4 regions of the Streptomyces sp. NPDC003697 genome follow, and region 1 is predicted to be linked to each of the others. Evidence: riboswitches for the same ligand, from Rfam matches in the RefSeq annotation. Region 1 holds a riboswitch; each other region holds the start of a gene.

The links. Region 1 has a riboswitch for cyclic di-AMP ahead of ACWDNY_RS14095 (NlpC/P60 family protein). Riboswitches for the same ligand answer to the same signal wherever they lie in the genome.
Region 2: it holds a riboswitch for cyclic di-AMP, as region 1 does, so the genes downstream of both, ACWDNY_RS23015 (transglycosylase family protein) here and ACWDNY_RS14095 (NlpC/P60 family protein) in region 1, are expected to answer to the same signal.
Region 3: it holds a riboswitch for cyclic di-AMP, as region 1 does, so the genes downstream of both, ACWDNY_RS06435 (M23 family metallopeptidase) here and ACWDNY_RS14095 (NlpC/P60 family protein) in region 1, are expected to answer to the same signal.
Region 4: it holds a riboswitch for cyclic di-AMP, as region 1 does, so the genes downstream of both, ACWDNY_RS11935 (M23 family metallopeptidase) here and ACWDNY_RS14095 (NlpC/P60 family protein) in region 1, are expected to answer to the same signal.

The regions. Positions count from the first base shown of each region.
Region 1 covers NZ_JBSFNN010000027.1:68,911-76,020, reverse strand. The annotation lists gene ACWDNY_RS14105 (M23 family metallopeptidase) at 1-1,530, shown strand, start outside; gene pcrA (DNA helicase PcrA) at 1,633-4,146, opposite strand; cyclic di-AMP (ydaO/yuaA leader) riboswitch at 4,490-4,664, shown strand; gene ACWDNY_RS14095 (NlpC/P60 family protein) at 4,673-5,851, shown strand; gene ACWDNY_RS14090 (hypothetical protein) at 6,006-6,359, opposite strand; gene ACWDNY_RS14085 (NlpC/P60 family protein) at 6,732-7,110, shown strand, end outside.
Region 2 covers NZ_JBSFNN010000065.1:22,278-29,387, reverse strand. The annotation lists gene ACWDNY_RS23030 (nucleoside triphosphate pyrophosphohydrolase) at 1-694, shown strand, start outside; gene ACWDNY_RS23025 (cytochrome P450 family protein) at 1,031-2,440, shown strand; gene ACWDNY_RS23020 (transglycosylase family protein) at 2,636-3,706, shown strand; cyclic di-AMP (ydaO/yuaA leader) riboswitch at 3,883-4,049, shown strand; gene ACWDNY_RS23015 (transglycosylase family protein) at 4,054-4,743, shown strand; gene eno (phosphopyruvate hydratase) at 5,095-6,375, shown strand; gene ACWDNY_RS23005 (FtsB family cell division protein) at 6,565-7,035, shown strand; gene ACWDNY_RS23000 (DUF501 domain-containing protein) at 7,071-7,110, shown strand, end outside.
Region 3 covers NZ_JBSFNN010000010.1:43,481-50,590, forward strand. The annotation lists gene ACWDNY_RS06420 (DNA gyrase/topoisomerase IV subunit A) at 1-1,226, opposite strand, end outside; gene ACWDNY_RS06425 (M16 family metallopeptidase) at 1,519-2,898, shown strand; gene ACWDNY_RS06430 (M16 family metallopeptidase) at 2,895-4,283, shown strand; cyclic di-AMP (ydaO/yuaA leader) riboswitch at 4,508-4,669, shown strand; gene ACWDNY_RS06435 (M23 family metallopeptidase) at 4,682-5,440, shown strand; gene ACWDNY_RS06440 (GntR family transcriptional regulator) at 5,664-6,359, shown strand; gene ACWDNY_RS06445 (HPr family phosphocarrier protein) at 6,672-6,953, opposite strand.
Region 4 covers NZ_JBSFNN010000022.1:17,382-24,491, reverse strand. The annotation lists gene ACWDNY_RS11950 (dihydrofolate reductase family protein) at 1-408, shown strand, start outside; tRNA gene ACWDNY_RS11945 (tRNA-Met) at 578-651, shown strand; gene ACWDNY_RS11940 (PP2C family protein-serine/threonine phosphatase) at 881-2,368, shown strand; cyclic di-AMP (ydaO/yuaA leader) riboswitch at 2,603-2,759, shown strand; gene ACWDNY_RS11935 (M23 family metallopeptidase) at 2,770-3,807, shown strand; gene ACWDNY_RS11930 (aldo/keto reductase) at 3,964-4,908, shown strand; gene ACWDNY_RS11925 (PrsW family intramembrane metalloprotease) at 5,223-6,578, opposite strand; gene trmB (tRNA (guanosine(46)-N7)-methyltransferase TrmB) at 6,677-7,110, opposite strand, start outside.

The DNA.
Region 1 (7,110 bases):
ACCACCCCGGCTCCGGCCTCCGATACGGCCTCGACGCCCTATGCGTCGTACGGCGTACAGGAGGCCTCGTACGGCGACTTCACCCCCTACGGTTCCACGGACGCCACCAGATTCCACACCGGCACGCACGCCACGGCGAACTTCGCGACCGACCCTCTCTTCGGCGACTTCCCCGTAGACGGCCAGGCAACCGGCACCTACGACTCCGCCCACTGGACCACGGGCGGCCGGCAGGCCCCGGCCTACGACCCCTACGCGGCCCAGCACCACGCCGCCTACGACACCGGGGCGTACGACACCACCGGCTGGACGAGCGGCTACCAGCACCTGGCCGCCATCCCGCACCAGAGCGGACCCGTCGACGCGACCGGCCAGTGGGACGCCGACGCCTGGCTCCGGCCCGACGCGCCCGGCTCCGCCGAGGACGGCACCCAGCAGTGGGACTGGGGCACGCATGCCGTCGACACCGGCGCCTACGACGCGACCCAGTGGAACACCGACGGCGACGGATCGGGCGCCGCGCCCCGGACCCACGACGAGTACGAGCAGCGGGCTGAGCCCTTCGACCAGCAGGCCACCGCCGCCTTCGACCAGCAGGCCACCGCCGCCTTCGAGCAGCTGACGGACTCCGCCACAGCCGGCGACTACGGGACGGACCCGTACGACGAGGGGCACCTGGACGACCAGTCCGCCTGGACCGGCGAGCTGCCCGCCGACGCGCCGCTGCTCGACGACCAGGAAGAGATCACTCCGCTCGCCGCGTCACCCTCACGTGCCGCGACCCGCGGCGCGGCCCGTTCCCGCCGACGCCCCCCGGCCAGGCGCTCCGCGCTGCTGACGGTGGCCGTGCCCTCGGCCTGCGTGATGGGGGTCGCCGGGATCGCCGCCGCCTCGGTCGGCACCTTCACCGACGACGGCAAGGACACCTCGACGACCGCGTCCGAGGCGCACGCCGTGCAGCCGTCCGCGGCCAACATCAAGCTCGACACCCAATTGCAGAGCCTGTCCGCCGGCGCCGACGACTTCGCCGACCGGGCCAGCCGCACCCAGGAGCGCATCGACCTCAAGGCGCAGCAGGAACTCGAGAAGAAGAAGGCGGCGGAGGAGGCGGCGCGCAAGGAGCGGCTGCGTCCGAAGTTCGCCCTGCCGGTCGCGCAGCACGGGCTGAGTGCCTACTACGGCCAGGCCGGCGTGAACTGGATGTCGCTGCACACGGGTATCGACTTCCCCGTGTCGTACGGGACGACGGTCATGGCCGCGACCGACGGCACGGTTCGGACCCAGTGGAACAGCGCGTACGGCAACATGCTGATCCTGACCGCGAAGGACGGCACGGAGACGTGGTACTGCCACCTCTCCAGTTACCGGGTACCCTCCGGCACGCAGGTCAAGGCCGGTGAGCCGATCGCGTACTCCGGCAACTCCGGCAACTCGACCGGCCCCCACCTCCACTTCGAGGTGCGGCCGGGCGGCGGTTCGGCGATCGATCCGCTGCCGTGGCTGCGCAGCCACGACCTCAACCCCAACTGACGGCGCCTCGGCGTTCAGGCGGTCCGGCGCTCCGGCATTCCGACGTATCGACGTATCGGAGGGGCCCCGACCGGTCGGGGCCCCTCCCTCTGCCCCCTGGGACTACAGCTTCTCCACCGGCGCGTACCGCAGCAGCAGCCGCTTCGGCTTGGTGTCGCCGAAGTCGATCGTCGCCTCCGCGTTGGCGCCGGTGCCCTTGACCGCGACGACGGTGCCGAGTCCGAACTGGTCGTGGGTGACCCGGTCGCCCACGGCCAGGGACACCACCGGCTTGTCCGCGGTGCGGCGCGTGGCGAAGCCGGAGGCGCCGGACGCCGACGAACGCGAACGGGACGACGACAGCGAAGCCGCCACCGCGGACGCCGGACCGGAGGACATCGCCGACGAGCCGCCCGTCCGCTTCCAGTCCACGTGCGCCGCCGGGATCTCCTCCAGGAAGCGGGAGGGCGGGTTGTACGACGGCTGGCCCCACGCGCTGCGCATCGTCGAGCGGGTCAGGTAGAGCCGTTCGCGGGCGCGGGTGATGCCGACGTACGCCAGCCGTCGCTCCTCCTCCAGTTCCTTGGTCTGGCCGAGGGCGCGCATGTGCGGGAAGACGCCGTCCTCCATGCCGGTGAGGAACACGACGGGGAACTCGAGGCCCTTGGCGGTGTGCAGGGTCATCAGCGTGATGACGCCGTCGCCGTCCTCCTCGTCGGGGATCTGGTCGGAGTCGGCGACCAGCGCGACCTGCTCCAGGAAGTCGGCCAGTGTGCCCGGTTCGCCCTCGCCCCGCTCCTGCTCGAACTCCATCGCGACGGCCGCGAGTTCCTGCAGGTTCTCGATGCGGGTCTCGTCCTGCGGATCGGTGGACGCCTGCAACTCGGCCAGGTAGCCGGTGCGTTCGAGGACCGCCTCCAGGACCGTGGCGGGGCCGGCGCCCGACTCGACGACCGTGCGCAGCTCCTCCATCAGCGTGTTGAACCGCTTGACCGCGTTCGTGGAGCGGGCCGCCATGCCGTACGCCTCGTCGACGCGGCGCAGGGCCTGCGGGAAACTGATCTTCTCGCGCTGGGCGAGTGCGTCGATCATCGCCTCGGCGCGGTCCCCGATGCCCCGCTTGGGCACGTTGAGGATGCGGCGCAGCGGCACCGAGTCCTCGGGGTTGGCCAGCACCCGCAGGTAGGCCAGGACGTCCCGGACCTCCTTGCGCTCGTAGAAGCGGACTCCGCCGACGACCTTGTAGGGCAGGCCGACGCGGATGAACACCTCTTCGAACACACGGGACTGGGCGTTGGTCCGGTAGAAGACGGCGACGTCGCCTGCCTTGGCGTCGCCCGCGTCGGTCAGGCGGTCTATCTCCTCGGCGACGAACTGGGCCTCGTCGTGCTCGGTGTCCGCGACGTACCCGGTGATGCGGGCACCGGCGCCCGCATTGGTCCACAGGTTCTTCGGGCGCCGGGACTCGTTGCGCTCGATGACCGCGTTGGCGGCGGACAGGATCGTCTGCGTCGAGCGGTAGTTCTGCTCCAGCAGGATGGTCGTGGCGTCCGGGTAGTCCTCCTCGAACTGGAGGATGTTGCGGATGGTCGCGCCGCGGAAGGCGTAGATCGACTGGTCGGCGTCACCCACCACGCACAGCTCGGCCGGCGGGACGTCGTCCTCGCCCGGCGGTACGTCCACGGGGTGCTCGGAGGTGCCGACGAGTTCCCGTACGAGGGCGTACTGGGCGTGGTTCGTGTCCTGGTACTCGTCGACGAGTACATGACGGAAACGGCGGCGGTAGTGCCCGGCGACGTCCGGGAAGGCGCGCAGCAGGTTGACCGTCGTCATGATCAGGTCGTCGAAGTCGAGGGCGTTCGCCTCACGCAGCCGCGACTGGTACAGGGCGTAGGCCTGGGCGAGGGTCTTCTCGAAGCCGTCGGTGGCCTGGGCGGCGAAGTCCTCCTCGTCGATCAGTTCGTTCTTGAGGTTGCTGATCTTGGCGCTGAACGACTTCGGCGGGTAGCGCTTGGGGTCCAGGTCGAGATCGCGGCAGACCAGGGCCATCAGGCGCTTGGAGTCGGCGGCGTCGTAGATCGAGAAGGACGAGGTGAAGCCGAGCTTCTTCGACTCCCTGCGCAGGATGCGGACGCATGCGCTGTGGAAGGTCATCACCCACATCGCGCTCGCGCGCGGGCCGACGAGCTGCTCGACGCGCTCCTTCATCTCCCCCGCGGCCTTGTTCGTGAAGGTGATCGCGAGGATCTGGCCGGGGTGGACGCCCCGCTCGCCGAGCAGGTGGGCGATGCGGTGCGTGAGCACACGGGTCTTGCCGGAGCCGGCGCCGGCCACGATGAGCAGGGGCGAGCCGGCGTGCACGACCGCGGCACGCTGGTTGTCGTTGAGCCCCCGCAGGAGCGCGGCGGCGTCCACGACCGGGCGCGGGGCGCCGTCGCGGTAGTACCCTCCCGCACTCTCGCCCCCGCCGGAGCCGGAGGCGCCCCACCGGTCCGGCGGCACGTCGAACTTCCCCCCGAACAGATCGTCCGGAACCGGTTCCGGAGCGTGCTCGTCGTCGGGCGGTGGGGGCTCCCCCTCGTGGCCCCGCGGAGCCTGGAGGTCGGCCAGGAAGCTGTCGTCAAAGAGGCTGCTCATCGCTCTACGAGTCTAGGGCGCCGCACCGACAACCGGCCGCCGCCCTGAAACATCGCCCGATCCGCCCGGCCGGCAACCGTCCGCGACCGGTCATGACCGGCTGTGGTCTGCTTCGCTCGGTGAACGACCGTCCACGATCGGTCGGCGACCGCTCCCCCACGCTCCCGGCGGCGACCGGAAGATCTCCTCACGGAGCGGAGCCGCACGCTCACAGGAACGGCAGACCCGCCCCAGGTCACGGAAATGTATCGGGCATATCGCACATCAACCTTCACAACAGCCACACCAGTTGGCTAGCGTGCCGTCGGACCGTACGACCCTCTCCGGCGAACGTCGCCGGGCCGTGCGGCCTCCGCCGAGTCCGGCCTCGCCGCCATGGGAGCCGGAGCCGGGGACCCACACCGAACCCCGGGGTGAATCGGTCCGGACCTCCCCGCGAGTACGGACCGTAGGGCAACCCTTCCGAACCACCCGCCCGAACCCGACAGCTAACCCGGTAGGCGGACGATGGAAGGAGTCGCCTCCCTTGGCGTCGCACCGCAAGACGCGCCCCACGGGTACGGGCGTGGCAGGCATACGCACCCCCGCGCTGGCCACCGCCGCCCTCACCTCCGTGGCCCTGCTCTCCCAGTCGGCCAACGCCGCCCCCGCCGACGACGACAGGCCCAGCATCGAAGAAGTCGAGAAGAAGGTCGACGACCTGTACCGCCAGGCCGAGTCGGCGACCGAGAAGTACAACGCCGCCAAGGAGAGGACCGGCAAGCAGCGCAAGCGCGTCACCACCCTCCTCGACGACGTGGCCAAGCGCACCGAACGGCTCAACAGGGCGCGTGAGCGGCTGGGATCGTTCGCCGCCGCCCAGTACCGCACCGGTGCCTCCGCGCCCGACACCGCCACCTTCCTGCTCGCCGACACGCCCCAGGACTACTTCGACCAGGCGCAGCTGATGAGCCGGCTGACCGAACGTCAGAAGAGCATGGTGGACGACTACGTCACCGAGCAGTCGGCGACCATGGAGAAGCGGCGGGAGGCCACCCGCAGCCTGGAGACGCTGACCGAGTCGCAGGACGACATCAGGACGGCCAAGACCACTGTCCAGAGGAAGCTCGCGGACGCGCGCGAGCTGCTGGCCACGCTGAGCGCCCAGGAGAAGGCGCGGCTGGCGGCCCTCGAGGAGCAGCGGCAGCAGGAGGCCGCCCGTAGGGCCGCGGAGCTGGCGCGGCAGCAGGCGGCCCGTACGGCGGACCAGGCCGCGCGACAGGACGCCGGCACCTCGGGGCCTGCGGCGGGGCCGTCCGCGAGCCCCTCGGGAGGGGCAGGTTCCCCGACGTCGGACCTCTCGTCCGCCACCAAGGCCGACAAGGCCCTCGCCTTCGCCCGCGACCAGATCGGCAAGCCGTACGTCTGGGGCGCGACGGGGCCGGGCTCCTACGACTGCTCCGGGCTCACCCAGGCCGCCTGGAAGGCCGCCGGCGTCACCCTGCCGCGCACCACCTACGACCAGGTCGACGCGGGCACGACGGTGCCGCTCTCCCAGGCCCGGCCCGGAGACCTGGTCTTCTTCTACGACGACATCAGCCACGTCGGCGTCTACATCGGCGACGGCATGATGATCCACGCCCCCAAGCCCGGCGCCTATGTGCGCGAGGAGTCCGTCTACTACGACGGCGAGTCGGCGATCCACAGCGTGGTGCGCCCGGCCTGACCGAGGGCGTCCCCCCGCGCCCCGGGGGCGCCTCCGGCTGATCCGGTGGCCTCCCGCCCGGCACCGAACCGGGCACCGATCCGGCACGCGCACGGCGGGCGGGACCGGAAGCGCGTCGCCGGTCCCGAGGACCGGCGCGCGCCGAACGGGCCGGTCAGGTCCAGAGCACCGCGATGAAGACGTTCGCCGTGGTCAGCAGCCCGACCAGCCCGAACATGCCCTTGCTCACCCTCTCCTCGTCCCGCTTCACGTAGACCAGGCCCATGATCACGATCAGCAGCGCCAGCTTCACGCCGATCTTGATGTTGTTGACGTGCTGGTCGTCGGCCTGGTTGAGGCCGACCAGGATCACGCCGGTGACCAGCATGGTCAGGGCACCGTGCAGCATCCCCGGCACGAAGCGGGCGGTGCCCTGGCCCATCGCCTTCACCTGGGTGAGGAAACCACCGAGGAGCGCGGCGATGCCGACGATGTGCAGACCGACGAAGAGATGGATGAGTACGTCCATGGCCCGGGAGCCTACGCGGCCCCGCCGCGCCGCCTTCGTCCGGCCCATAGCACCTCACCGGTCGTCGACGCCCCGCGCACGCCGGCATCGGTCATCACCCCCGTCAAGACGGAACCGCCGGCCCGTGCTCGCGGTCGCTTACGGTCAACGGCCGGTCCCCGGACGTCACTTCCGTACAACCTGTCACCGGCCGCACACGCCCAGGTTTAGCGTCCTGCCCCAGGTGACCGGCTCCCCACCACCGTCCGGGCAGGGCGGCAGCCGGACGCCACCGCCGAAAGGTCCGGCGGCGGCCCTGCTCCCCCTGTGCGGGCCGCCGCCGGACGCGCATACCGCCCTCGCGCGGTCGTGAGAAGGGACGTGACGCTCCACGTGGCAGCGCACCGCAGGCCCCACCGGCGCTCGCTGAGCGGCAGCACGGCCCGTACGGCGGTCACGATCGCCCTCGCGGGCGCGGCCACCGCGGCCGGCTTCGACGGAACCGGGCACGCCGATCCGCAGCCGACGCCGGAGCGGGTGAGGGCGAGGGTGGACGAGCTCTACCGGGAGGCGGAGGTCGCCACCGAGAAGTACAACGGGGCGAAGGAGTCGGCGGACGCCGCCGAGCGGCGGCTGAGGACGCTGCGGGACCGGGCGGCACGCGCGGCGCAGGAACTCAACTCGGCGCGGGACGCTCTCGGTTCGGTGGCGGCGGCACAGTACCGGGAGGGCGGCCTCGATCCCACGCTCCGTCTCATGCTGTCGGACGATC
Region 2 (7,110 bases), on a different contig from region 1:
CTACGACCTGCCGGGCGCCCGGCTGCTCGACCTCGTCCAGGTCATGGACCGCATCCGCGCCGAGTGCCCCTGGTCGTCGCGCCAGACCCACAGGGGCCTGGCGAAGTACGGCATCGAGGAGGCCTACGAACTGGTCGAGGCGATCGAGGACGGCGACCGGGCGGAACTGCGCGAGGAGCTGGGCGACGTGCTCCTCCAGGTCGTCTTCCACGCCCGCATCGCCGAGGAGGACGCCGACGCCCCGTTCTCCATCGACGACGTGGCCGGCGGCATCGTCGCCAAGCTGATCCACCGTCATCCGCACGTCTTCGGCGAGGAGACGGCCTCCACCCCCGAGGAGGTCAAGGAGCACTGGCTGCGCACGAAGGCGGAGGAGAAGCGGCGCACCTCCGTGACAGAAGGCGTCCCCCTCGGCCAGCCCGGACTGGCCCTGGCCGCGAAGCTGGCGTCCCGCGTGCGCACGGCCGGCCTCGACGTGCCCCTGCCGAGGGCCGAGGGCGTCGGCTACGAACTGCTCGCCCTCGCGGCCCGCGCCGAGGCGGACGGGGTCGACCCGGAGGCGGCGCTGAGGGCGGCGGCACGGGCCTACCGCGACGCGATCCGGGAGACGGAGGGCGTGACGACGCAGGAAGAGCAGCAAGAGGAGGAAGTGGAGGAAGAGGGGGAAGAGGAGGAACGCCCGGGCGACGAATAGGACGGGGAACGCGCCGGCCGGGCGCGCAGGACGGCGAGGCGCCTTACGGAGCGGCGACGTACGTGACCTGTGCCGGAACGGCCCGAGGACAGCACCGGGCGTCCCGGAACCGCGTCGCTCCCGACGGAGTCGCGACCGCACCGCGGAGTCGGCGACCGCACATCCCCCGGCCGACCGCACCGGCCGCAGCGGCCGACGGCGCCCCGGGCGTCGGCCGCCGCGCGGCCCGAGGGCCGACCGCCGGCAGCCGGGACCGACCGGGCCGGCGAGCGGCCGGCCGGCCCGGCGTCCGGACGCGGGGGGAAACGTCCGGACGCCGCCGGATACGGTCGAGGAGTGACCGATCAGCCCGCCCCCGACCAGCCCACCCCCGGCAGCCCCGCGCCCGGCCGGACGCCGTCCGACCAGCCCGCCCCCGGCAGCCCCGCGCCCGGCCGGACGCCGTCCGAGCGGGACGCCACCGAGGGCGCCGCGCCCGAGCTCTTCACCTGGGAGTTCGCCGGCGATCCGTACCCGGCGTACGCCTGGCTGCGTGAGCACGCCCCCGTGCACCGGACGCGGCTGCCGAGCGGGGTCGAGGCCTGGCTGGTCACCCGGTACGCCGACGCCAAGCAGGCCCTGGCCGACCAGCGGCTCAGCAAGAACCCGGCACACCACGACGAGCCCGCGCACGCCAGGGGCAGGACCGGCATCCCCGGCGAGCGCAAGGCCGAGCTGATGACGCACCTGCTCAACATCGACCCGCCGGACCACACCCGGCTGCGCCGCCTCGTCAGCACGGCGTTCACGCCCCGCCGTGTCGCCGCGTTCGCACCGCGCGTGCAGGAGCTGACCGACGGCCTCATCGACCGGTTCGCCGAGCGGGGCAGCGCGGACCTCATCCACGAGTTCGCCTTCCCGCTGCCCATCTACGCCATCTGCGACCTGCTCGGCGTCCCCCGCGAGGACCAGGACGACTTCCGGGACTGGGCGGGCATGATGATCCGCCACGGCAACCCGCAGGCGGGCGGCGGGAGGCGGGCGGGCGGGTCGCGCGGCGGCGTGGCCCGGTCGGTCAAGCTGATGCGCGGCTACCTCGCCGACCTGATCCACCGCAAGCGGGCGGCCCTGCCCGCCGAGCCGGAACCGGGCGAGGACCTCATCTCCGGTCTCATCCGCGCCTCCGACCACGGCGAGCACCTCACCGAGAACGAGGCCGCCGCCATGGCCTTCATCCTCCTCTTCGCGGGTTTCGAGACCACCGTCAACCTCATCGGCAACGGCACCTACGCCCTCCTGACCCACCCCGGGCCGCGGGACCGGCTGCAGCGGTCCCTGGCGGCCGGCGACCGCGGCCTGCTGGAGACCGGCGTCGAGGAACTGCTGCGCTACGACGGCCCGGTGGAGATGGCCACCTGGCGCTTCGCCACCCGGCCGCTCACCATCGGCGGGCAGGAGATCGCTCCCGGCGACCCGGTCCTCGTCGTCCTCGCCGCGGCGGACCGGGACCCCGAGCGGTTCGCCGACCCGGACGTGCTCGACCTCGGCCGTCGGGACAACCAGCACCTCGGATACGGGCACGGCATCCACTACTGCCTCGGTGCGCCGCTCGCCCGGCTGGAGGGGCGGCTGGCGCTCGCCACGCTCCTCACCCGGCTGCCCGATCTGCGACTCGACGCGGAACCGGCCGACCTGCGCTGGCGCGGCGGGCTCATCATGCGCGGCCTGCGCACGCTGCCCGTCCGGTTCACACCGGCCGCTCCGTAGTAGCTGTCGGAGAGCGGTCGCTCACGGTCCGGTCGACGAAGACAAAGGTGACACGCGCTCAACTCTGTGATGTTCACGTGATCTACGCGGCATTAACTTGTGACAGGCGATTGTCAGCCGATACGTTCACGCATCAGCGCGGCGCCGTGCACCACCCGTCGCGCAGATCACCGCTGTCCCACGAAAGGTCTCCGCATGCTCTCCGGGAACGGTCGTCACCGGCGCCCCCGTCAGGCCCCGGCCATGCTCGTCGCGGCCGGAGTGACCGGATCCGCCATCGCCATCCCACTGCTCGGCGCCAGCGGCGCGAGCGCGGCCGACGGCACCACGTGGGACAAGGTCGCGGAGTGCGAGAGCGGTGGCTCCTGGAGCGCCGACAACGGCAACGGCTACTACGGCGGACTGCAGTTGTCCCAGGACGACTGGGAGAAGTACGGCGGCCTCACGTACGCGCCGAGCGCCGACCAGGCCAGCCGGTCCCAGCAGATAGCCGTCGCCGAGAGGATCCTCGACGAGAGGGGTCCGGGCGCCTGGCCCACCTGCGGACTGCTCTCCGGGCTGCACCAGGACACCGGTTCGGCCGACGTGGACACCGGTGTGAGCAACGACTCGCCCTCGAACTCCGGTTCGTCCGGCTCCACCGGAACGCCCCGGGTGCCCGACTCGGGCCTGTCCGACGGGGCCCAGGACTCCGGGCGCTCGGCCGGTGATTCCCGGTCCTCGTCCGGGGGTGAGGCCTCCGCTTCGTCCGACTCGACGGACGATTCCGGCCCGAATCCGTCCTCTTCGGGCTCTTCCTCCTCTTCGTCCGCCAAGGCGGGCGATCCTGGCAAGTCCGGCACATCCGCGCCCGCCGCTCCGGGCGGCACGCGGACTCCCGACAGCTCGCCGTCCGCGCCGTCCCGATCGGACGATTCGGACAACTGGCAGCAGGCCGCCGGTTCTTCCGCCCTCGTGGACACCGGGGCGCTCGGCACCGGCCGTCATCGCGGCGGCAGTGCCGCGGAGGATTCGGCCGGCACCCTCGCGGCCTCGTCCGCCGGCCGTCACGCCGTGCGCGACACCGACGACGCCCGTGCCGCCGGGGGGTCCTACATCGTCCGCGCCGGCGACTCCCTGGCGTCCATCGCCGACTCCCTTGACCTCGACGGCGGATGGCGGGCGTTGTACGCGGCGAACCGCGACGCGATCGGCTCCGACCCGAACAGCATCGTCGCCGGTCAAGCGCTGGATGTAGACACCGAAAACGCCCGAAACCAGGGGTAGTTCACGTGGGCATTGGTGCCGAATGACCGTTTCGGTGAAAGTGTGGGATGAGTCTCAGAAGCCCTGATCGTCTTTGAAATTCCGCGGCGGCCGTGTCTACGGTCGTGATCGTTCGCCATCGCGAGCCCCGGTCGCCGTAACGCCGAATCCTGCCAGCGGCTGCCCGGGAACAGTCGTCGCGTCACGCGCCGCAGGCAGGAGCGGGGGACCCAAGGTAAGTGCCGTGCCGGGCTGTTGCCCGGAGCGGCTCGGGGTGAAGCCGCGTCTCGCAGAGGGACGCGGCCGGGCAACTCAACCGGCCCGAACCCGACAGCTCACCTCGCAGGCGTCGGTGAGGGGATCCAACCATGCTGTTTTCCGGCAAGGGCACGCACCGTCGTCCGTCCAAGGCCACCCGAGCCATCGCGCTCGCCGGTGTCGCCGGCACCGCCGTCGCCGTCCCGCTGATGGCGTCCGGCAGCGCCTCCGCCGCCACCGTCTCCGAGTGGGACGCGGTCGCCCAGTGCGAGTCCGGCGGCAACTGGTCCATCAACACCGGCAACGGCTTCTACGGCGGTCTGCAGTTCACCAACTCGACCTGGGCCGCCTTCGGTGGCACGGCCTACGCGTCGCGTGCCGACCTGGCCGGCAAGGCCCAGCAGATAGCCGTCGCCGAGAAGGTCCTCGCGGGCCAGGGCAAGGGCGCCTGGCCGGTCTGCGGCAAGGGCCTGTCGAACGCCGCCTACAACGGCGGTGCCCCGGCCGCGTCGAACAGCGGCTCCACCCAGGGCGGCGGCGCCACCGCCAACCGCTCCACCGAGCAGAAGGCCTCCCGCTCCACCGAGCGCCCGGCCGCCAAGAAGACCGTCACCACCCCGACCGGCAAGAAGGTCGCGAAGGGTGACGGCGAGTACAAGGTGGTCACCGGCGACACCCTCAGCAGGATCGCGGCGAAGCAGAACGTCCAGGGTGGCTGGAAGAAGCTGTTCGACCTGAACAAGGACATCGTCGACAACGCCGACCTCATCTACCCGGGCCAGCAGCTGCACCTGAAGTGACAGCCGGCCGCTGACCGGGCCGTAGAGCCCCGACGGGCGCGGTCCCCCACGGCGGGGGCCGCCCCCGGCTCCCCGGCTCCTGCGGTCCACCCCGTCCCCCGGACTCCCCGCTCCGGTGCGTGTTCCCCCGTGCGCACCGGAGCGGGGCTTTTCGTTTCGCGCCTCGTTCGCTCCTGCCAGGGCATTTCCCGGACTCGCCCGGACCCCTTTGTTCCGAGCGGGAACAATGTGTACCGTCACCTTGTCCACGGGGCGGTCGGTCGGCTGTTGAAGGCCCCGGGACGGTTAGGCTCTAGTCGCAAGTCACACCAGCCCCGCACTTCCAGCGTCACATCCAAGAAGGAGATGCTCGTGCCGTCGATCGACGTCGTCGTAGCCCGGGAAATCCTGGACTCCCGAGGCAATCCCACGGTCGAGGTCGAGGTCGGCCTCGACGACGGCAGCACCGGGCGTGCCGCCGTCCCCTCCGGCGCCTCCACCGGCGCCTTCGAGGCCGTCGAGCTCCGCGACGGTGACCCCAACCGCTACCAGGGCAAGGGCGTCGAGAAGGCCGTCCTCGCCGTGATCGAGCAGATCGGCCCGGAGCTGGTCGGCTACGACGCCACCGAGCAGCGCCTGATCGACCAGGCGATGTTCGACCTCGACGCCACCGACAACAAGAGCTCCCTCGGCGCCAACGCCATCCTCGGCGTCTCCCTCGCCGTCGCCCACGCCGCGTCCGAGGCGAGCGACCTGCCGCTGTTCCGCTACCTGGGCGGCCCGAACGCGCACCTGCTGCCGGTGCCGATGATGAACATCTTGAACGGCGGCTCGCACGCCGACTCCAACGTGGACATCCAGGAGTTCATGATCGCGCCGATCGGCGCGGAGTCCTTCTCCGAGGCCCTGCGCTGGGGCGCCGAGGTCTACCACACCCTGAAGAAGGTCCTGAAGAGCAAGGGCCTTTCCACCGGCCTCGGCGACGAGGGCGGCTTCGCCCCGAACCTCGGCTCCAACCGCGAGGCCCTCGACCTCATCCTCGAGGCGATCACGGAGGCCGGCTACACCCCCGGCGAGCAGATCGCCCTGGCGCTCGACGTGGCCGCGTCCGAGTTCTACAAGGACGGCTCCTACCTCTTCGAGGGCAAGGAGCGCTCCGCCGCCGAGATGACCGAGTACTACGCCGACCTGCTCGAGGCGTACCCGCTGGTGTCCATCGAGGACCCGCTGTTCGAGGACGACTGGGAGGGCTGGAAGACCATCACCGCCAAGCTCGGTGACAAGGTCCAGCTCGTCGGCGACGACCTGTTCGTCACCAACCCCGAGCGCCTGGCCCGTGGCATCGAGGAGGGCGCCGCGAACGCCCTGCTGGTCAAGGTCAACCAGATCGGCTCGCTGACCGAGACCCTCGACGCCGTCGAGCTGGCCCAGCGCAGCGGCTACAAGTGCATGATGTCCCACCGCTCCGGCGAGACCGAGGACGTCACCATCGCCGACCTGGCCGTCGCCACCAACTGCGGCCAGATCAAGGCCGGTGCCCCGGCCCGCTCCGAGCGCGTGGCCAAGTACAACCAGCTGCTGCGCATCGAGGAGATCCTCGACGACGCCGCGGTGTACGCCGGCCGCAGCGCCTTCCCGCGCTTCAAGGGCTGAGCCGTCCGCCAGGTAGGCCCAGCCAGTCGTACGTACGTCCCCGTACCCGGTCCCGTACCGTGTGCGGGGACGTACGTACGTGTGACGTGCCCGCGGGCCGGCGGGGACGATGGCCGGGCCGTCCCGGGACATTCCCGGAGCCCGGCCGACGAGAGAGGTGACCGGCGTAGTGAGGCGAGGTGACATGCCGTGACCGACCGGGACCGGTTCTCCACCGCGACCAGGCTCAGGCTGCTCGGTGAGCAGACGGCGGCCCGCGTCTACCGCTCCCAGACGCGGCGGCAGGCCCGTCGCTCCCGGCTCACCGGGCGCGCGGCGCTGCTCGCGCTCGTGGTGTGCTCGATGGTCGTCGCGCTGGCGTACCCGATGCGGCAGTACGTCTCCCAGCGCGCCGAGATCGCCGACATGCGGCAGCAGAAGCGGCAGGCCCAGCAGCGGGTGCGGCAACTGCGCGACCTCAAGGCACGCTGGCAGGACGACGCCTACGCCCAGCAGCAGATCCGCCGCCGGCTGCACTACGTGTTGCCGGGGGAGACCGGATACGTCGTGGTCGACCCCGGCACGGCCAAGCAGTCGCGCGCCGACCTCACCCCGGCACGCCGTCCCTGGTACGCCAACGTCTGGGACGGCGTCGACAAGTCCGACGCCTCCGCCCAGTGAACCCGACACAGACCTCAGAGAGACTTTCGTACGGCATGCAGACCCCTCCGCCGCCCACCCCGCGTACCGAGCCCA
Region 3 (7,110 bases), on a different contig from region 1:
ATCAGCCGGATCACCTCGTCGATGTCCACCAGGGCCGTGAGCAGGCCCTCGACCAGGTGCAGCCGGTCGCGCCTCTTGCCGCGCCGGAACTCGCTGCGGCGCCGCACGACCTCGAAGCGGTGGTCGAGGTAGACCTCCAGCAGCTCCTTCAGGCCCAGCGTGAGGGGCTGGCCGTCCACCAGCGCGACGTTGTTGATCCCGAAGGACTCCTCCATCGGCGTCAGCTTGTACAGCTGCTCCAGGACCGCCTCGGGCACGAAGCCGTTCTTGATCTCGATGACCAGGCGCAGGCCGTGCTCGCGGTCGGTGAGGTCCTTGACGTCCGCGATGCCCTGGATCTTCTTGGAGCCGACCAGGTCCTTGATCTTGGCGATCACCTTCTCGGGGCCGACCGTGAAGGGCAGCTCCGTGACGACCAGGCCCTTGCGGCGGGCGGTCACGGTCTCCACGGAGACGGTCGCCCGGATCTTGAAGGTGCCGCGGCCCGTCGCGTAGGCGTCGCGGATGCCGGGCAGGCCCACGATCCGTCCGCCGGTCGGCAGGTCGGGGCCCGGCACGTGCTTCATCAGCGCGTCCAGGTCCGCGTTCGGGTGGCGGATCAGGTGGCGGGCGGCCGCGATGACCTCGGTCAGGTTGTGCGGCGGCATGTTGGTGGCCATGCCGACGGCGATGCCCGAGGCGCCGTTCACCAGCAGGTTCGGGAAGGCGGCGGGCAGGGCGGCCGGCTCCTGCTCCTGGCCGTCGTAGTTGGGTGCGAAGTCGACGGTGTCCTCGTCGATGGACTCCGTCATCAGGCTCGCCGCCGCGGCCATCCGGCACTCGGTGTACCGCATGGCGGCGGGCGGGTCGTCGTTGCCCAGCGAGCCGAAGTTGCCGTGGCCGTCGACCAGCGGCACGCGCATCGAGAACGGCTGGGCCATGCGCACGAGGGCGTCGTAGATCGACGCGTCGCCGTGCGGGTGGAGCTTGCCCATGACCTCGCCGACGACGCGCGCGCACTTGACGTAGCCGCGCTCGGGGCGCAGCCCCATCTCGTTCATCTGGTAGACGATGCGCCGGTGGACCGGCTTGAGACCGTCCCGGGCGTCCGGCAGGGCGCGGGAGTAGATGACCGAGTACGCGTACTCGAGGAAGGAGCCCTGCATCTCGTCGACGACGTCGATGTCGAGGATCTTCTCCTCGTACGGGTCGTCGGGCGGCGGGGTCTTGGTGCTGCGGCGGGCCATCGCTGCCGGCTCCTTGCTGAGGCGTGGAACGGGATCTGACGCCGACCATTGTGGACTGCGGCACCGACAGCGCGTACCAGGACCCGGGCACTGGGCCGTCCGGTCCGCCTCCCCGGTGCTCGGCGGCGCGCTCGCGCGGGGTGACCGGGCCCGCGCCGGCAGCGTCCGGCGTTCCCGCTCCGGGCGTACGGCCCCGTGGAACTTCGCCAGGGGTGCGCGCGCTTGCATACAGTGGCAGGACGGCAGGAAGACGGCGGTTCCGCAAGCCGCCTCCGCGATCGAAGGGACGTACATGCCCATGGGTCACACGGCCACAGCCGAGGCAGGCTCCGGCGGCCTGACAGCGACCGAGCACCGTCTGGCCAACGGGCTGCGCGTGGTGCTCTCCGAGGACCACCTGGCCCCGGTCGCCGCGGTGTGCCTCTGGTACGACGTCGGCTCGCGCCACGAAGTCAAGGGGCGTACCGGCCTGGCTCACCTTTTCGAGCACCTGATGTTCCAGGGCTCCGCCCAGGTCAAGGGCAACGGTCACTTCGAGCTGGTGCAGGGCGCCGGCGGCTCGCTCAACGGCACCACCAGCTTCGAGCGCACCAACTACTTCGAGACCATGCCGGCCCACCAGCTGGAACTCGCGCTCTGGCTGGAGGCCGACCGCATGGGCTCCCTGCTGGCCGCCCTCGACGAGGAGTCCATGGAGAACCAGCGCGACGTCGTCAAGAACGAGCGCCGCCAGCGCTACGACAACGTCCCGTACGGCACCGCGTTCGAGCGGCTGACCGCCCTCGCCTACCCCGAGGGCCACCCCTACCACCACACGCCCATCGGGTCGATGGCCGACCTGGACGCGGCCACGCTGGAGGACGCGCGCGCGTTCTTCCGCACGTACTACGCGCCCAACAACGCCGTCCTCTCCGTCGTCGGCGACATCGACCCGCAGCAGACGCTGGCCTGGATCGAGAAGTACTTCGGCTCCATCCCCTCCCACGACGGCAAGCCGCAGCCGCGGGACGGCTCGCTGCCGGAGGTCATCGGCGAGCAGCTGCGCGAGGTGGTCGAGGAGGAGGTCCCGGCCCGGGCCCTGATGGCCGCCTACCGGCTCCCGCACGACGGCACGCGCGCGTGCGACGCGGCCGACCTGGCGCTGACCGTCCTCGGCGGCGGCGAGTCCTCCCGCCTGTACAACCGGCTCGTGCGCCGGGACCGCACGGCCGTCGCGGCCGGTTTCGGCCTGCTGCGGCTGGCCGGAGCGCCCTCCCTGGGCTGGCTGGACGTGAAGACCTCCGGCGACGTCGAGGTGCCCGTCATCGAGTCCGCCATCGACGAGGAGCTCGCCCGCTTCGCCGCGGAGGGCCCCACGGCCGAGGAGATGGAACGCGCCCAGGCCCAATTGGAGCGCGAGTGGCTGGACCGGCTCGGCACCGTCGCGGGCCGCGCCGACGAGCTGTGCCGCTACGCCGTCCTGTTCGGCGACCCGCAGCTCGCCCTGACCGCCGTCCACCGGGTGCTGGAGGTGACGGCCGAGGAGGTCCGGGAGGTCGCAGAGGCCCGGCTGCGCGCGGACAACCGCGCGGTGCTCGTCTACGAGCCCGTCGCCGGTCAGGGGGACGCCACCGACAACCCGGACGCCGCCGAGGCCCCGGCCACCGACGACACCGAGGAGGCGGCGAAGTGACCGATCTCGCCACGATGGAGTTCCACCCCCGGCCCGAGGCCGGCGAGGCGAAGCCGTGGGCCTTCCCCGCACCCGGGCGCGGCACCCTCGACAACGGCCTGACGGTGCTGCGCTGCGACCGCCCCGGTCAGCAGGTCGTCGCCGTCGAGGTGCTGCTGGACGCACCGCTGGACGCCGAGCCGGCCGGTCTGGACGGCGTCGCGACGATCATGGCGCGCGCCTTCTCCGAGGGCACCGACAAGCACTCCGCCGAGGAGTTCGCCGCCGAGCTGGAGCGGGCCGGCGCCACCCTCGACGCGCACGCCGACCACCCCGGCGTCCGCCTGAGCCTGGAGGTCCCCGCCTCCCGCCTGGCCAAGGGGCTCGGCCTGCTCGCCGACGCGCTCAGGGCCCCGGCGTTCGCCGACAGCGAGGTAGAGCGGCTGGTGCGCAACCGGCTCGACGAGATCCCGCACGAGATGGCCAGCCCCTCCCGCCGCGCCGCGAAGGAGCTGTCCCGGCAGCTCTTCCCGGCCGACTCGCGCATGTCGCGCCCCCGGCAGGGCACCGAGGAGACGGTCCGCGGCATCGACTCCGCGGCCGTCCGCGCCTTCTACGACCGGCATGTCCGCCCCGCCACGGCCACCGCCGTGGTCGTCGGCGACCTCACCGGCGTCGACCTCGACGCGCTGCTCGGCGAGACCCTGGGCGCCTGGACCGGCTCCCCGGCCAAGCCGCGTGCGGTGCCGCCGGTCACCGCCGACGACACCGGCCGCGTGGTGATCGTGGACCGGCCCGGCGCGGTCCAGACCCAGCTGCTCATCGGCCGGATCGGCCCGGACCGGCACGACCGTGTCTGGCCCGCCCAGGTGCTGGGCACGTACTGCCTCGGCGGCACCCTCACCTCCCGCCTGGACCGCGTCCTGCGCGAGGAGAAGGGCTACACCTACGGCGTGCGGGCGTTCGGCCAGGTGCTGCGTTCGGCCCCCGACGGCTCCGGCGCGGCGATGCTCGCGATCAGCGGCAGCGTGGACACGCCGAACACCGGCCCGGCCCTGGACGACCTGTTCACCGTGCTGCGCAGGCTCGCCGCCGAGGGCCTCACCGACGCCGAGCGCGACACCGCCGTGCAGAACCTGGTCGGGGTGGCGCCGTTGAAGTACGAGACCGCGGCCGCCGTGGCGAGCACGCTCGCCGACCAGGTCGAGCAGCACCTGCCCGACGACTACCAGGCGGCGCTGTACCGGCAGCTCACGGCCACGGGCACGGTGGAGGCCACCGCGGCCGTCGTCAACGCCTTCCCGGTGGACCGCCTGGTGACGGTCCTGGTCGGTGACGCGGCGCAGATCAAGGCGCCCGTCGAGGACCTCGGCATCGGCCGGGTCGAGGTGGTGACGGCCGAGTAGCGGCCCGTCCCCCGGCCCCCGGCCGGCCGGGGGAGCGGCACGCATGCGGGAGCCCTGGTGACCGGAGTGTCACCAGGGCTCCCTGTTGTCCGAATTGAGGGAGAGACTGCCTGTCTGCCCTGTGGCGTGCGCTACAAAACCTTGCTTCCGTTTGGGAATTGAATCCGGGCCCGATTAGCGTCATGCCGGCTGTCCGTCAGGCAGTGCGCCGCGCCCGCGGCACCGGACAGTCATCGCCGAGTCCCCGTACGGCGCGAGCCAGGGGAGCCGGGGACCCACCGTCCCTGGGGTGAATCGGACGCCCGCGCCTCGTGCGAGGGGGCCCGTAGGAGACCTTCCTGCTCCGAACCCGTCAGCTAACCCGGTAGGCGAGAGGGAAGGAAAGGACCAGCCTGTCCATGGCGTTCAGCCGTGCCACCGGCAAGCACCGCCGGCCGAGCCGGGTACACCGCACCACCGCCCGCGCGGCCGGTGTCGCGGCCCTCACCACCACCGGCGTCCTCGGCGGTCTCGCCGCCGCTCCGGCGATGGCGGCTCAGACCCCCAGCCCCGAGGACACGGGCCTCACCCCTGTGGTCACCATCGGCGACTCCGTCGCCGCGCAGATCGACGCCCAGGCCGCCGCCCAGCACCAGGCGGCCGAGGAGAAGGCGGCCGAGGAGGCCGCCCGCCGGCAGGCCGCCGAAGTGGCGAAGAAGGAACGCGAGGCGAAGGAGCGGGCCGCCCGGGAGGCCGAGCGTCGGCGCCTGAACATGTTCGTCCTGCCGATCTCCGGCTCGTACGTCTCCACCGGCTACAAGACCGGCGGCACCCTGTGGTCGTCCGGTTCGCACACCGGCATCGACTTCCACGCCGCGAGCGGCACCACGGTGCACGCGGCCGGCGCCGGCACCGTCGTCGAGACCGGCTGGGGCGGCGCGTACGGCAACCAGGTCGTGATCAGGATGGCCGACGGCATGTACACCCAGTACGGCCACCTGTCGTCGATCGGTGTCTCGGTGGGCCAGCGGGTCACCCCCGGCCAGCAGATCGGCGTCTCCGGCGCGACCGGCAACGTCACGGGACCGCATCTGCACTTCGAGGCCCGCACCAGCCCGGAGTACGGCTCCGACGTCGACCCCGTGGCCTACCTGCGCAAGCACGGCCTCGACGTCTGACCCGCGCGGACTTCGCGAAAGCCCCGGCCACCCAGCCGGGGCTTTCGGCGTTTTCCCAACGCCTGGGCAATGGGCGCCCGGACTCGCGGGCGCCCGGGCGCGCCCGTGTCCAAAAGAATACGCATGGATTCCGCTGCGCCGTCGGACATTGCGGCCCCTTGCCATAGAGTCACGGAAAACGTGTACAGCGTCACCGTTCACGGGAATCGAGGCGGAGGTCGTCATGCGCATTCCGGCGCACTCGGTGTGCACCGCGATCCGGGACGATATCGTCGCCGGCGTCCACCGGCCCGGAGGCCGGCTCACAGAGGAGGTCCTGGCGCGCCGGTACGGCGTCTCCCGGGTCCCCGTGCGTGAGGCCCTGCGCACGCTGGAGGCGGAGGGGTTCGTGGTGACCCGGCGGCACGCGGGTGCGTGCGTCGCCAAGCCGACCGAGCGGGAGGCGGCGGACCTGCTGGAGATGCGCGCGCTGCTGGAGCCGCTGTGCGCAGCGCGGGCGGCGCAGCGGCGCACACGGGCTCACCTGAAGGTGCTGCACGGCCTGGTCGGACTCGGGCAGGAACGGGCAGGCCGGGGCAGCCGGGAGGAGCTGCGCCCGCTGGGCGGCTGGTTCCACGAGACGCTCGCCCGGGCCTGCGGCAGTCCCGCGCTGACGTCGGCGCTGACCCAGCTGCGGTACAAGACCGCCTGGATGTACACGGTGCGGGCGCCGGCCGATCCGGTGGAGTCCTGGGCGCAGCACGGCGCCATCGTGGACGCCATCGCCCGCGGCGATGCGGAGCGGGCCCGGGCGCTCACCGCCCTGCACGCCGAGCGCGCGGCCGCCGCGCACCGGCTGCGCGTCCCCGCGCTGCCTGACGGCGCCGTCCCCGAGAGCACTTCGCAACGCCCCGTCTACATACCGGGCCCCCGTGATTAACACGAGGGGCGTATACAGGGAGCGGAGAAACGGGGGAAGGCGAATTCGGTGGGACGGCATTCCAGGCCCTTTTCTTGCCTGTCCGCGTATTCGCCGCGGCGTGCCGTACGGAATGACCGGCGAAGAATTCCGATACCCGATGAGGGGTGTCCGGCGAAGAGATCCCGGCGTCCGACGTGGGACGCCTGACCTCTACACGGAATCCCCGGGGAAATACGCCGCTTCCCCTACCGCACCGCGCCGCGGAACGACGTGGCCGCGCCGCCCGTGGACGGGGCGAGGCGGCCTCACCGCTGGAACGGGCCGGTGCGGTCAGACGGTCTCGGGGAGTTCCTCGAGGCCCTCGGTCACCAGCTTGGCCAGCCGGTCGAGCGCGGCGTCCGCGCCCTCGGCGTCGGATGCGAGGACGATCTCCTCGCCGCCCTCGGCGCCGAGGCTGAGCACGGCCAGCATGGAGGCCGCGTTGACAGGCGTGCCGTCGGCCTTGGCGATCGTCACGGGGACGCCCGTGGCCGTGGCGGCCCTGACGAAGATGGAGGCGGGGCGGGCGTGGAGGCCCTCGGCCCAGCCGATGTTGACGCGGCGCTCAGCCATGTGATGCTGCCCTTCAGGTGGTCCAGGGTTGTCTAGACCAGTTTCCCACATGCGGGGGCGTGGGCCGTGAGCGGCCGGTGCCCGCCCACGGGCGGCGCCGTACGCGGCCCCGGCCGGCGTCCGCCTTCCCCAGAAGACTGCCTCGCCGCGCCGTCCG
Region 4 (7,110 bases), on a different contig from region 1:
GCGGAGCGGTGCCCGCCGTCGCGGACCGCGTTCAGCGTGGGCGCGCTGGTGGTGGCCGCCGACGGGACGGAGCTGGCCCGCGGGTACTCCCGCGAGGGCGGTGACCCGGTCGTGCACGCGGAGGAGGCCGCGCTGGCGAAGGTGGACGGTGCCGATCCGCGCCTGCCCGGCGCCACCGTGTACAGCAGCCTGGAACCCTGCGCGCGGCGGACCTCCCGGCCCCGTCCCTGCGCCCGGCTGATCCTCGACGCGGGGGTGCGGCGGGTGGTGACGGCCTGGCGGGAGCCGGACACGTTCGTCGAGGCGGCCGACGGGGCCGGGGTGCTGGCGGCCGGGGGTGCGGAGACCGTCGTGCTGCCGGAGTACGAGGAGCGGGCCAAGGCGCCGAACCGGCACCTTCTCGGCTGAGCGGGACCCTCCCGTCGGCCGGCGGTGCCGGCCAGGGCGTCCGCGCCGCCCGGTGGCGAGGACGCCCGGTGGTGAGGGCTTCCCCGGCGCCGGTCCCGGCGGCGGACACGCGGCGCGGGAAGCGATTGGCCATCTGTCCTGCGCATGCCGTACACTCAAAGCACAACGACGCGGGGTGGAGCAGCTCGGTAGCTCGCTGGGCTCATAACCCAGAGGTCGCAGGTTCAAATCCTGTCCCCGCTACTGAAGGCTCAGGGCCGGAATCCGTTCCAGGATTCCGGCCCTGAGTGCTTTCCGGGGGCGCGGGCTGCCGCGCGGCTGTTCTCCGTTTCCCGCGGCTGTACGTGTCCCGGGTCACCTTCGGATCAGCCGGTTCATCCGGTCGGCCCCCACCAGCTCGCTCCCCGCACCGGCTCCGGGAAACCTGGACCGGGCGAGACCGGCGTTCGGCGTGTGGGGCAGGAGACGAGTAGTGCGGCCAGGTGAGGTGGAGGACGAGCGGCCGTACGCCCTCGAACCCTGGGACATGGGCGAGCCCGGGAACGGGCACGGCCGTCGGCGCCCCGTTGACGGCCACGCCGTCGCCCACGGGGCTTCCGCGTCCGCCCCAGGCGGCACCTCCAGGGCCGCCGCGCACGGCACCTCCGGGTCCGCCCCGCGCGGCACCCTCGCGGTCGGCCCGGATCCCACCGCCCCCGCCGTCGGCGCCCACGCCACCCCGCGCGGTTCTTCTCCCGGGGCCCGGCGCACCCAGGCCGGCGCCCCGCGCGCCGAAGTCGGCGGCCGATCGCCCGGCGACCTCGCCCCCCGCCCGGGTACCGGGGACACCGCTGCCGCTGCCGCTGCCGCTGTCGCTGCCGCTGCCGCCCCGCCCGGTGCGGGCGTGCGGCGGCGGACCCCCTACCCCCGTGCCCTCGCCCCGCTGCTCCCGGCGTTGCTGCTCGCCGTCGGCGCCGTCTTCGACTGGCTCGCGCCCACCGACGTCACCGCGGCCCCGCTCCTCACGGCCGCGCCCCTGGTCGCCGCGCCGCTGCTGTCGCGGCGGGCCACCGCGCTCACGGGGGCCGCTGCCGTCGGCGTCGTGCTCACGGCGCACCTCGGCACCAGTGCTGTGTGGCGCGTCGGGGCGTTCACCGAGCTGGTCACCGTGGCGACGGTCGCGGTGCTGGCCGTGCTCATCAACCTCCTCGTGCGCCGCGGCCACGAGCGGCTGGCCTCCGCCCGCGAGATCGCCGAGGCGGCCCAGCGCGCGGTGCTGCCCGAGCCGGCCGGGCGGATCGGCGGGCTGGACGTCGCGGCCTGCTACGAGGCGGCGCAGGCGGACGCGTTCATCGGCGGGGATCTGTACGCCGTGCAGGAGACCCCGTTCGGCGTGCGGCTGGTCGTCGGCGATGTGCGCGGCAAGGGGATGGGGGCGGTGGCGGCCGTGGCCGTGGTCCTCGGGGCGTTCCGGGAGGCCGCCGAACAGGAGGCCACGCTGGAGGGGGTGGCGGGGCGCCTGGAGCGGGCGCTGGCCCGCGAGGGAGCGCGGGGCGGCGGGCTCGACACGGGCGAGGACTTCACCACGGCCGTCCTGGCCGAGATCCCGCACGACCGCGCGATGGTGAGGATCGTCAACCGCGGCCATCCGCCGCCGCTCCTGCTGCACGCGGACGGCACCGTGCGTCCGCTGCTCGCCGACGAGCCCGCACTGCCGCTCGGCCTGGAGGATCTGGGCAGCCGGCCCTGTCGCGCCGAGGAGACCCGCTTCCCCGCCGGGGCGACCCTGCTCCTGCACACCGACGGCCTGTCCGAGGCCCGCGACGAACGGGGCCGTTTCTACGACCCCGAACAGCGCCTGGCCGGGCGGGTCTTCCGAGACCCGGACGCCCTGCTGGCCACCCTCGCGGCAGAGGTGCGCCGGCACACGGGGGACGGCCTGGCGGACGACATGGCCCTGCTGGCCGTACGCCGGTCCTGACCGGCCTCACCGAGGGTGAGCGTGTCGTCCCTCCACGTACAACGCCTGACGCACCGTCAGTCGACGCGGGCAGCGTGAATGTTGGTCGACTCGCCCGCATTTGGCCTTTGTTGGCCAGAATCTCCACGCCAAGAGGGTTTAACGATCAAGCCGAACGGCTTGGAATCCATGGCTCGGGTCTATTAACGTTCGATAACGCAGCGCGGTCGTCCCAGCCGTCACCCGAGGCGGCTCCGTGCGCACGCGCCGAATCCCGTCAGGGAACCGGGGAACCACCAATGTGGGGTGAATCGGGCGTAGTCCGCCGTGTCGAACGGTCGGTATACGCGCGTAGGAGACCTTCCCGCTCCGAACCCGTCAGCTAACCCGGTAGGCGAACGGAAGGAAAGGAGCGCGCCCGCGTGGCGTCCAACCCGCCTGCCCCCGAGGCCCCGTTCCGCACCAGTGAGAACGGCACCGACACCTTCGCGTACGGCGGCCGCCGCCCCGACGAGGGGCCGTGGGAGGGGTGGAACCCCACCGAGGACTCCGTTCGTCCGGTCCGCGGCCGGCACCGCGTCACCAAGCAGCGCGGCGGCGGGCTCGCCCGCAGCTCCACCGTCCTCGGAGTCGGCGTCATCGCCGCCGTCGGCGCCGGCGGCATGGCCAGCGCCCAGACCGGCAAGCCGCCGGTGTCGATCTCCATGCCCGACCTGCCCTCCGTGGGCACCCTCTTCGCCGAGGACTCCGCGCCGGCGGCCCAGGGTTCCGCCACCGCCCTCAGCAGCCTCGCCACCGGTGCGGCCGACTCGGCGCAGGGGTCCTCCGACGCGGGCGAGGCCCTGCGCAACCGCATCATGGCCCAGGCCGAGCAGCAGCAGGTCCAGGTCGACACGGAGGCGCAGGAGGCCGCGGCCGCCGTCGCCACCCGGCAGGCGGAGGAGGCCGCCGCCAAGGCCGTGAAGGAGGCCGAGGCCAAGGCCGCCGCCGCGAAGAAGGAGGCGGAGCAGGAGGCCGCGAAGAAGGCCGAGGCCGAGCGCCTGGCCCGGCTGGCCACGCAGTACACGCTCCCCACCTCCTCGTACACCCTCACCTCGACCTTCGGCCAGGCCGGCTCCATGTGGTCCTCCGGCTACCACACCGGGCTGGACTTCGCCGCGCCCACGGGCACGCTCATCAAGGCCGTGCACGGCGGCACCATCACCGAGGCCGGCTGGGCCGGCGCGTACGGCTACCGCACCATCCTCACCCTCGACGACGGCACCGAGCTGTGGTTCTGCCACCAGTCGTCGATCAGCGCGAGCGTCGGGCAGAAGGTCGCCACCGGCGACGTGATCGGCCGCGTGGGCGCCACGGGCAACGTCACCGGACCGCACCTGCACCTCGAGGTCCACCCCGGCGGCCAGGCCACCGGCATCGACCCGATGGCGTGGCTGCGCGACAAGGGCCTCACCCCCTGACAGCCTCGCCCCGGACGGCCGCGCCCTGACAGCCGCCTCCCGGACCCGGCGGTCCTGACCACGTCCCCGCGACGTCGGGGCCGCCCCCTAGTTGTTTGCCCACCTTTTGCGGCGGATCCGGAATTGGGCACTCCGTAATGTGCGTTGACACCGAGCATGAGTTCTCTACGCAAGCTCGGCTCGTCCGACCTCGAGGTCTTCCCGCTCGCCCTCGGCGGCAACGTCTTCGGCTGGACCGCCGACGAGGCACAGTCCTTCGCCGTCCTCGACGCCTACACGGCCGCCGGCGGCAACTTCATCGACACCGCCGACTCCTACTCGTCCTGGGTGGAGGGCAACCGCGGCGGCGAGTCGGAGACCGTCATCGGCAAGTGGCTCAAGGAACGCGGCAACCGCTCCGACGTCGTCATCGCCACCAAGGTCAGCCAGCACCCCGACTTCCAGGGGCTCTCCGCCGCCAACATCAAGGCCGCGGCCGACGCCTCCCTGCGGCGCCTGGGCACCGACCACATCGACCTGTACTACACCCACTTCGACAAGCCGGAGGTGCCGGTCGAGGAGATCGTCGGCGCCCTCGACGAACTGGTGAAGGCGGGCAAGGTCCGCCACATCGCCGCCTCCAACATCTCCGCCGAGCGCCTGCGCGCGTCCCTCGACTTCTCCGAGCGCGAGGGCCTGGCCCGGTACGTGGCGCTGCAGCCCCACTACAACCTGGTCTCGCGCGACACCTACGAGGGACCGCTCCGCGACCTCGCCGAGCGCTCCGGTCTGGCCGCCGTCCCGTACTACGCGCTGGCCTCCGGCTTCCTGACCGGCAAGTACCGGCCCGGCGCGACGGTGGACAGCCCGCGGGCCCAGGGCGCCGCCAAGTACCTGGAGACCGAGCGGGGCCGGAAGGTCCTCACCGCGCTCGACGAGATCGCCGAGGCGCACGGCGCCCCCGTCGCCACGGTCGCCCTGGCCTGGCTCGCCGCGCAGCCGACGGTGGCGGCCCCGATCGCCTCGGCGCGGACCGTGGAGCAGCTGCCGGCGCTGCTGGGAGTGGCGGAGCTGACGCTGTCCGGCCAGGAGATCGCGAAGCTGGACGAGGCCTCGGCCTAGGAACCCCCGCCCGGACGAGCGCGGCCGCCGGTCCCCGGACGCGGTGACCCGCGCGCCCGGGTCCGTCCGACGGCGGACTCGACCCGCTCGCCGGGACAGGCCGACGCGGCCGGGGGTCGCCGTCCCGCTCCGGACTCGCCGGTCAGGGCCGGCCCCCGGCGCGGCGGGGGCCACCTGCGTGCTGGGACCCGTCCGTCAGGGGCCGTCCGACGCAGCGAGGGGTCGCCTACCGGTCCCGAACTGCCTGTGGGCGCCCGCCCGACGCGGCAGGGGGCGGGCCCTGACGGCCGGCTCCGGGTCGAGCGCACAGGCTCTCAGGGCCGGTACGGGTTGTGCCCCGGGTACGGCGCCGCCGGCCCGTACGGCCGGTGGGCCGACGGCTGCCGGTACACCGGGTAGGGCGGCCCGTACGCCCCGTGCAGTGGCCACGGCGGCGCGAGCACCGGCACCGGCGGCGCCGTCCTGCGCGCCGCGTGGTCCAGGGCCGGCCCGGCCACGTCCCGGCGCCTCCACAGCTCGTACAGCAGCTCCTGCTCCCGGGGGACGAAGTCGGCGCCGGCCCGGCCCCGGCTCCCGCGGCGCCGCAGGAAGGCCAGCGACGTCGCGTACGCCTCGTACTGCGCGACCGCCCGCGCCGCCGCCTTTCCGGCGTGCCGCCGCGCGTGGTCCCGGGCCAGCCGGCGCGCCCGCATGGAGCCCAGGGCGAAGGGCTCGGCCGGCGACAGCCATCCGGCGGCGGCGTAGGCCGGCAGCTCCTCGCGCACGGTCCGCAGCTCCCGCTGCCGCGTCCACACGACCAGCCAGGTCAGCAGCCCGAAGGCGGGCAGCATGAAGGCGGCGTACACGGCGAGGAAGCCGTAGTCGCCCAAGGACGCGGAGCCGTTCCACATCGCGTGCATGCCCATCGCGAGCAGCAGCCCGGCCGGCGGCAGCAGTGCCCGGCGTACCCGCTGGTGGGGGCCGAGGAGGGCGGCCATGCCGAAGCCGATGCCGGTCAGCACGGTGAACAGCGGGTGCGCGAACGGCGACATGACGATCCGTACGAAGAAGGTCGCCGCGGTGACGGAGGGCAGGCCCCGCCCGCCGGAGAGCTGGTCGGTGCCGAAGGCGGTGCCGAGGTAGAGGATGTTCTCGGTGAACGCGAAGCCGGTGGCGGTGACCCCGGCTATCACCACCCCGTCGACGATGCCGGTGAAGTCGCGTCTGCGGAAGAGGAAGACCAGCAGGAGGGCGGTGGCCTTCGCGGACTCCTCCACGACCGGCGCTATCACGGTCGCCCCCAGGGTGTCCGCGCCCGACGGGTCGGCGGTCGCCGTGGCGATCCAGTGCGTCGCGAAGCTGTTGGCGACGATCGCGATCAGCGCCGCCGCGCAGGCGCCCCAGGCGAAGGCGAACAGCAGGTTCCGCCAGGGGCCGGGCTCCACCCGGTCCAGCCAGCGGAAGGCGGCCACGAGCAGCGGCACGGGCAGGACGGCGAGCCCCAGACCGACGAGGAACCCCTCGGTGCCGGTCTGCTCACGGACGAGGGCGAGGATGACCAGTCCGGACAGCGCGAGCAGGGTGGTCGGGGCGCCGTACCGCACCCACCGGCGCTGCCACCAGTGAGCGGGCCGCGGCGCACCGCCGACGGGGCCGCCGGGGAACGTCGGGTACGGGGGACAGGTGACCACGGCATCGACCCTAACGAGGCGGGGCGCCGCCCGGCGACCGGGCCTCGTACGGCGAGGACCGGTCAGCCGCGGTCAGGGCGCTGGGTGGAGGGCTGGTCCTACGGGTGCTCCGGAGGCTGCCGGGTCCCGTGCGGTACGCGTCGGAAGAGGAGATCGTGCACCACGTGACCCTTCTCGAGCCCCTGGGCCTCGAAACGGGTCAGCGGCCGGAAACCGGGCCGGGGCGCGAAACCGCCGTCGGCCTGCGTGTTCTCGAAGGCCGGGTGCGCGGACAGCACCTCGAGCATCTGCTCGGCGTACGGCTCCCAGTCGGTGGCGAGGTGGACCAGGGCGCCAGGGCGCAGCCGGGACGCGGCAAGCGTCAGGAACTCGGGCTGGATCAGCCGCCGCTTGTGGTGCCGCTTCTTGGGCCAGGGGTCGGGGAAATAGACGCGCAGCCCGGCGAGCGCGTCCGGCGCGAGCTGCTCACGGAGCAGGATGATGGCGTCGCCGTTGCCGACCCGGATGTTCGACAGCCCGCGCCCGCTCTCCG